2 linked regions of the Duganella dendranthematis genome follow. The protein of the gene in region 2 binds, or shares a complex with, the protein of the main gene of each other region. Links are inferred from orthologs where the notes say so. Each region holds a gene or a part of one and is shown on either strand. Other genes may lie near its edges.

Evidence for each region.
Region 1: the proteins of HH213_RS25240 (region 2) and HH213_RS04505 are in contact, whole or in part, in a cryo-EM structure (PDB 9GE8), measured with the Escherichia coli proteins. The link is inferred for Duganella dendranthematis from one-to-one orthologs.

The regions. Positions count from the first base shown.
Region 1 is NZ_CP051684.1:956,192-959,674, forward strand. Bases 29-3,197 are described here. They hold HH213_RS04505 (ABC transporter permease), read right to left. Parts: upstream 2,798-3,197; coding sequence 260-2,797; downstream 29-259. Other genes in these bases: HH213_RS04500 (hypothetical protein), read left to right, coding at 29-255; HH213_RS04510 (adenosine deaminase), read right to left, coding at 2,798-3,197. Outside these bases: more of HH213_RS04500, read left to right, coding at 1-28; more of HH213_RS04510, read right to left, coding at 3,198-3,483.
Region 2 is NZ_CP051684.1:5,509,314-5,512,577, reverse strand. The notes cover bases 162-3,111. They hold HH213_RS25240 (arylesterase), read left to right. Parts: upstream 162-1,349; coding sequence 1,350-1,874; downstream 1,875-3,111. Other genes in these bases: yddG (aromatic amino acid DMT transporter YddG), read right to left, coding at 2,919-3,111; mnmH (tRNA 2-selenouridine(34) synthase MnmH), read left to right, coding at 1,871-2,932; HH213_RS25245 (ABC transporter ATP-binding protein), read right to left, coding at 491-1,204; HH213_RS25250 (S41 family peptidase), read right to left, coding at 162-491. Also shown: more of HH213_RS25250, read right to left, coding at 1-161; more of yddG, read right to left, coding at 3,112-3,264. UniProt on the Escherichia coli protein: TesA is a multifunctional esterase that can act as a thioesterase, lysophospholipase and protease.

The sequences.
Region 1 (3,483 bases), 4.6 Mb from region 2 along the record:
GCCCCACGCTCGCTGCTGCGCGCGCTGCTGGAGCGGCGCGTGCTGACCTTCTTCAGCGATCCGTTCGGCGACGGCATGTACACCAGCAGCATGAGCGAGAACTGGCACCGCTACAGCGCCGCGCCGCGCATCTGCCAGGGCAAGGAGACCTACTACTGGGCGCTGTTCGAACTGCCGGCCCATTACTTCGACCAGCGCCCCCATACCTATGCGCAGTTCCTGCAGGAGCTGCAGCCGCAGGTGATTGCGGCATAACCGTTCACGCTTCGCGCAGCGTTTGCAGCGGCGGCTGGCGCAGCACGTTGCGCAGTCCTAGCCAGCCGCCGGTGATGGCGCACAGTGCGCCGGCCAGCAGGCCGACCAGCCACACCACAGGGCTGAATTCCCAAGCAAACTTGAACTGGTAGGTGGCCAGCGCCCAGCCCATGGCCGCCGCGCCGGTCGCCGCCAGCACGCCGGACAGCGCGCCGACCAGCGTGAACTCGATCAGCTGCGCCTGCGACAGCTGCTTGCGCGTCGCGCCCAGCGCCCGCAGCAGGCCCGCTTCACGCGTGCGCTCGTCCTGTGATCCCATCAGCGCCGCGTACAGCACCAGCACGCCGGAGGCCAGCGTAAAGATGAACAGGAACTCCACCGCCGTAATCACCTGGTCCAGCACCGCCTGCACCTGGCGCAGGATGCCGCCGACATCGACGATGGTCAGGTTGGGATAATCGCGCGTCAGCGCATTCATCGCCGCGCCCTGCCCTTGTGGCAGATGGAAGGCGGTGATCCAGCTTTGCGACACCTCCGTCATCGCCGCCGGGTTGATGATGACGAAGAAGTTGACCCGCATCGATCCCCAATCGAGCTTGCGGATGCTGGTGATGGTCACATCGACCGGCGTGCCGGCGATATCGAAGCGCAGCTTGTCGCCCAGCTTCCAGTGCAGCGTCTTGGCGATGCCCTGCTCCACCGAGGCTTCGCCGGCGCCCGGCTTGTCCTCGAACCATTTGCCTTCGACCAGCTTGTTCTCGGCCTGCATCTGCGCCATCGAAGACAGATTGAATTCGCGGTCGGCCAGGCCTTTGGCGCGGTCTTCGGTATAGGTGTCGGCGGTGACCTGCTTGTCGTTCACGGCGGTCAGGCGGCCGCGTATCATCGGATACTGCGGCGCGTACTGTACACCCGCAGCCTGCAGGCGCTTGCCGAGGTCCTGCTGCTGCTCCGGCTGAATGTTGATGATGAAGCGGTTCGGCGCATCCGGCGGCGTGGCGTTGCGCCAGGCAGTCATCAGGTCGCCGCGCACCACGGTCAGCACCAGCAGCGCCATCATGCCCAGCGCCAGCGACACCACCTGCACGATGGTCGCGCCGGGGCGGCGCTGCAAGGACGTGACGGCGAAACGCCAGCTTTGATGGTCAATCGCGCCGCGCAGCGAGCGCAGGGAACGCAGGCCAAGCCAGGCCACCAGCGCGAAGACGGCAAAAGCGCCGATGAAGCCAAGCGCCGTGTACAGTGCCATCGCCACATCGCCGGCTTGCCACAGCAGCAGCGCCACAAAGCCGGCCATGCCGAAGCCGTAGGTGGCCAGCGCGGTGACTTTGGGCGGTTCCTGCTCGCGACGGATCACGCGGTTGTGCGGCACTTTGCGCAGTTGCAGAATCGGCGGCAGCGCAAACGCGGCCAGCAGCAGGATGCCAATCGCCATGCCCTGCAGCGCCGGATAAATGGTCGGCGCCGGCAGTTCGGCGGAGACCAGTGATCCCAGCACTTCCAGCAGCACGTAGTGCGCGCCGAAGCCGAGCGCCACGCCCATCGCGCTGCCCAGCAGGCCGACCAGCAGGAATTCGATCAGGTACATGCTGGTGACCTGATTCTGCGTCAGTCCCAGGCAGCGCAGCATGGCGCAGGCGTCGAGGTGGCGCTGCATGAAGCGGCGCGCGGCCATGGCCACGGCCACCGCCGCCAGCATCGCCGACAGCAGGCCGACCAGCGACAGGAAGCGGTCGGCGCGTTCCAGCGTGGTTTGCATTTCAGGGCGGCCGTTTTCCAGCGACTCGACCCGCACGCCCTTGATATTGTTGTTCTTGATTTGCGCTTGCAGCCAGTCCTGATAAGCCTTGGCGACGGCGGCGCCGTTCTTCAGCGACGGCGGCGTGCCGACCAGCAGCCGGTAATTCACGCGCGAGCCGGGCTGGATCAGATTGGTGGCGTCCAGGTCCGACAGCGCCAGCATCACGCGCGGCGCGAAGGCCAGGAAGTTGGCGCCGCGATCCGGTTCGGTAGCGATCAGTTGCGTGACGGTGAAGGTCTTGTCGCCCAGCTTGAGCGGCTGGCCGACCTTGGTATTGAGGCTGCCCAGCAAGCCTGGTTCGATCCACACCGTGCCCGGTGCGGGAACGGTGCTGGCAGGCGTGCCGATACTTTGCTCGGCCTGCGCGGCGTCGGTAGTGATCTTCACCTTGCCGCGCAAGGGGTAGCCGGGACCGACGGCTTTCAAAGCCGACAGCATGGAGGTGGACGCATCGCCCTCGCCGGCTTGCGCCATGCTGGGGAAGGTGACGGTATCGGTCACCGTCAGGCCGCGCTGGATGGCTTGCGCGCGCCAGTCGGCACGTACCGGCAAATCGGCGCTGACCACCACGTCGGCGCCCAGCAGTTGATGGGCGTCGCGATCCAGCCCGCTGCGCAGGCGGTCGATGAAGAAGCCGGTGGCAGACAAAGCGGCCACCGCCACCGTCAGCGCGATCAGCAGAAAGCGCAACTGGCCGGCACGCCAGTCGCGCGCCGTCATGTTGAGGGCGAGTTTGAGCATTTAGATTTTAGCGAAGAAGGCGTCTACTTCATCAAGATACTGCTGCTTTTTGTCGGCCGGCAGGAAGGCTGCCGAGAAGCCGTTGCGCGCCAGCGTCTGCGCGTGCGACAGCCCCAAAGGCAGCGCTTCAAAGGTGGCGATGAAGTTGTCGTTCATGTAGCCGCCGAAGTAGGCAGGATCGTCCGAGTTCACGGTCGCCACGATGCCGGCGTCCAGCAGTTCCAGAATATTGTGCTGCTCCATTTTGTCGAACACGCACAGCTTGATGTTGGACAGCGGGCACACGGTCAGCGCCATTTTTTCGCGTGCCAGGCGTTGGGTCAGCGCCTTGTCCTCCAGGCAGCGCACACCGTGATCGATGCGTTCCACCTTGAGCGTATCGAGCGCGGTGTAGATGTAGGCCGGCGGTCCCTCTTCGCCCGCGTGCGCCACCAGGTGCAACCCCAGTGCGTGGCAACGCGCAAACACGTTGGCAAATTTCTCTGGCGGATTGCCGACTTCCGACGAATCCAGTCCGACGCCGATGAACTTGTCGCGGTACGGCAACGCCGCCTCCAGCGTGGCGATCGCATCTTCTTCCGACAAGTGGCGCAGGAAGCACAGGATCAGCTTGGCGCTGACTGGGCTGTCCTGACAGGCACGGTAGATGCCTTCAATCACCACCTTGATGTCGACGCCGCGCGCGG
Region 2 (3,264 bases):
TCATCGCTGCGCCCCTGGAACGCAAACACATTGGTTTGCGCCAGGGTAACAATCGACTCGCCATCGCAGGCGTTAATCCGGCTGCCGGCGGCCGGCCCGCCTGGCACGGTGGCATAGACGTACATGCTGTCGCCGCGCCAGGCGGCGACAAAGCCGGGCCAGCGCCATTCCACCGCAGGCGGCATGGTGAACGCCACTCCCGCGTGGCCGTCGTGGATCACCGTATTAAAACGCAGCAGCGCGGCCTGATAACCGGCGCCATCGCGCACTTGCGCTGCCAATTGCAAGCCCGCCTTGCGCGCCTCGCCTAGACGGGCGGCAAAGCCTGGATTGGCCGGATCATAGGTGCCGGGATGGTTGTCCAGCGTGATCTGATAAGCAGCTTCGATGTCGGCGATGGCAGCGCGCTGCCACTGTTCCGCCGTCTGCGGCAGGTCGCCAGCAGTGACGGCGCCTGCCGCCAGCAGCCAAGCCGCAACAAGGCCGCGCATCAAACCAGGCGACCGGCTGCAATGGTAATGGTGCGGCCGCAGCGGGCGGCCATGGCCTGGTCGTGGGTGACCAGCACCAAAGTCGAACCATGCTGGCGATTCAACTCGAACATCAGCTGGATGACGGCTTCGCCAGTGGCGGCGTCCAGGCTGCCGGTCGGTTCGTCGGCAAACAGCAGCGGCGGTTCGCTGACGAAGGCGCGCGCCAACGCCACGCGCTGTTGTTCGCCGCCGGACAGATATTTCGGATAATGCTTGAGCCGGCTGGACAGGCCAACCCGCGCCAGCATCGCCTCGGCCTTCTCGCGGGCGCCAGCCACGCCGGCCAGTTCCAGGGGCAGCATGACGTTTTCCACCGCCGTCAAATGCGCCAGCAGCTGGAAGGACTGGAACACAAAGCCCAGCTTTTCCTTGCGCAAGGCGGCGCGGCCATCTTCATCCATTGCATAAATATCTACGCCGTCGAGCACCACCGTACCGGCGCTGGGGGTGTCCAGGCCGGCCAGCAAACCCAGCAAAGTGGACTTGCCGGAACCGGAAGCGCCAACGATGGCCAACGTCTCAGCCTTTTGCACGGTAAAATCTACCTCGTGCAGGATCGTCAGTTCGCCAGCGGCGTCGGCGACCCGCTTGGCCAGGCCTTTGACGGCAATGGCCGGCTGCACGCCAGACGCCGTCACAGGCGACGACGCCAGGGCCGGGCCTTCCGGCATGAAATGAGTTGACGCATTAGGGAAATCGGGCATGCTGAATATGTTTAAACGTTTATCTGGAAAATCACTGGCCGCCCTGCTCCTGCTGTCGGCAGCGGCGAGCGCCTATTCTGCACCAAAAACCGTGCTTGTGCTCGGTGATAGTTTGTCAGCCGAATACGGCTTGTCGCGCGGCACGGGCTGGGTCGCGCTGGCGGAGCAGAAACTCAAGCAGAATAACATCGATGCGGTAGTCGTCAACGCCAGTGTTAGCGGCGAGACCACCAGCGGCGGCCGTTCGCGCCTGCCGGCCCTGCTGACCAAGTACAAACCGGACCTGGTAGTGATCGAACTGGGCGCCAACGACGGCTTGCGCGGCCTGCCGGTGCCGGCCGCCGAAGCCAATCTGCGCGCCATGAGCGACGCCGCCAGCAAGGCAGACGCCAAGGTGATGCTGATCGGCATGCGCATGCCGCCTAACTACGGCCGCGACTACGCCGACAAATTCTTCGCCATGTACGGCGCGCTGAGCAAGGATATCAAGGCGCCGCTGGTGCCGTTCATGCTTGATGGCGTGGCCGACAAGCCGCAGCTGTTCCAGGCGGACCGGCTGCATCCACTGGCAGAAGCCCATCCAACCATTCTGGCCAATATCTGGCCGACGCTGCAAAAAACCATTAAGGCCAAATGAAGTATCCCGAAGTATTAAGCATCGACCAGGTGCTGGACCAGCTCGATTCCTTCGACGCCATCATCGACGCCCGCAGTCCGAGCGAATTTGCACTCGACCACCTGCCCGGCGCCATCAACACGCCGGTGCTGGACGACGAGCAGCGCATCCGCGTCGGCACCATGTACAAGCAGGTGGGGTCGTTTGAAGCAAAGAAGCTCGGCGCCGCGCTGGTGGCGAAAAACATCGCGCAGCATATTGAAGAACGATGGATCGACCAGCCGCGCGAGTGGCGGCCGCTGGTGTATTGCTGGCGCGGCGGCAACCGTAGCGGCTCGATGGCACATATCCTGGCCAAGATCGGCTGGCCGGTGGTGCAGCTGGATGGCGGCTACAAGGCGTTTCGCCAGGAAGTGAATGCGGCGCTGGAACACGCGCCGTCCTTGCGTTTCAAGGTGGTGTGCGGCACTACGGGCAGCGGCAAGAGCCGCTTGCTGGAAGTGTTGGATGCGCAAGGCGCGCAGGTGCTGGATCTGGAGCAGCTGGCCATGCATCGCGGTTCGGTGCTGGGGCATCTGCCTAGCCAGCCGCAGCCGAGCCAGAAGGCGTTTGAGACGCGCGTGTGGCAGGTGCTGCGCCGCTTCGATCCGTCGCGGCCGGTGTTTGTGGAGGCGGAAAGCAAGAAGGTAGGCAATTTGCGTGTGCCGGCGGCGTTGATGGACACCATGCGCGCGGCCGATTGCATCGCGCTGACTTTGTCGCGCGCGAACCGGGTGCGCTTGCTGATGGAGGATTATCAGCATTTCCTGGCCGATCCATCGTCGCTCAACGGCCAGCTGGAACATCTGACGCAGCTGCACGGCCGCGAAAAGATCGCCCGCTGGCAGGCCATGTCGGATGCCGGACAGATGCCGGAGTTGGTCGAGCAACTGCTGGCCGATCATTACGATCCGGCGTATCTGCGCTCGATCGACCGCAATTTCAGCCGCTATGGCCAGGCGATGCCGCTCAACCTGGAGGACATCGATGAAGAGGCGTTCGCCGCTGCGGCGCGCCAGTTGATCGCTACTTGCGTGTAGCCCACCAGCAGCACAGCGAACCTGCCGTCACCAGTGCGGCGCCCTGCCAGAAGCTGGCGGTCAGCGCGCTGCGCAGGATGGCGGCGCTGAAGGCGGATGACAGCACCGGCGTGGCATAAGACACGGCGGCCAGCAAGGCCAGGTTGCCATGCGTCAGGGCGCGGTTCCAGCTGGCATAGCCCAACGCCATCACCGCAGCCGCCGCGCAAAGCAAGACGGCGGCGGGCCAGAGCGAGGCCAGGCCGCCGATCGAACCCAAGACGCTAGTTGCGCCGCCTCCGAGTATGCCCGCGTGCGCTGCCGCAGCCGCATGCGCCTCGCTGAGCGCGGTC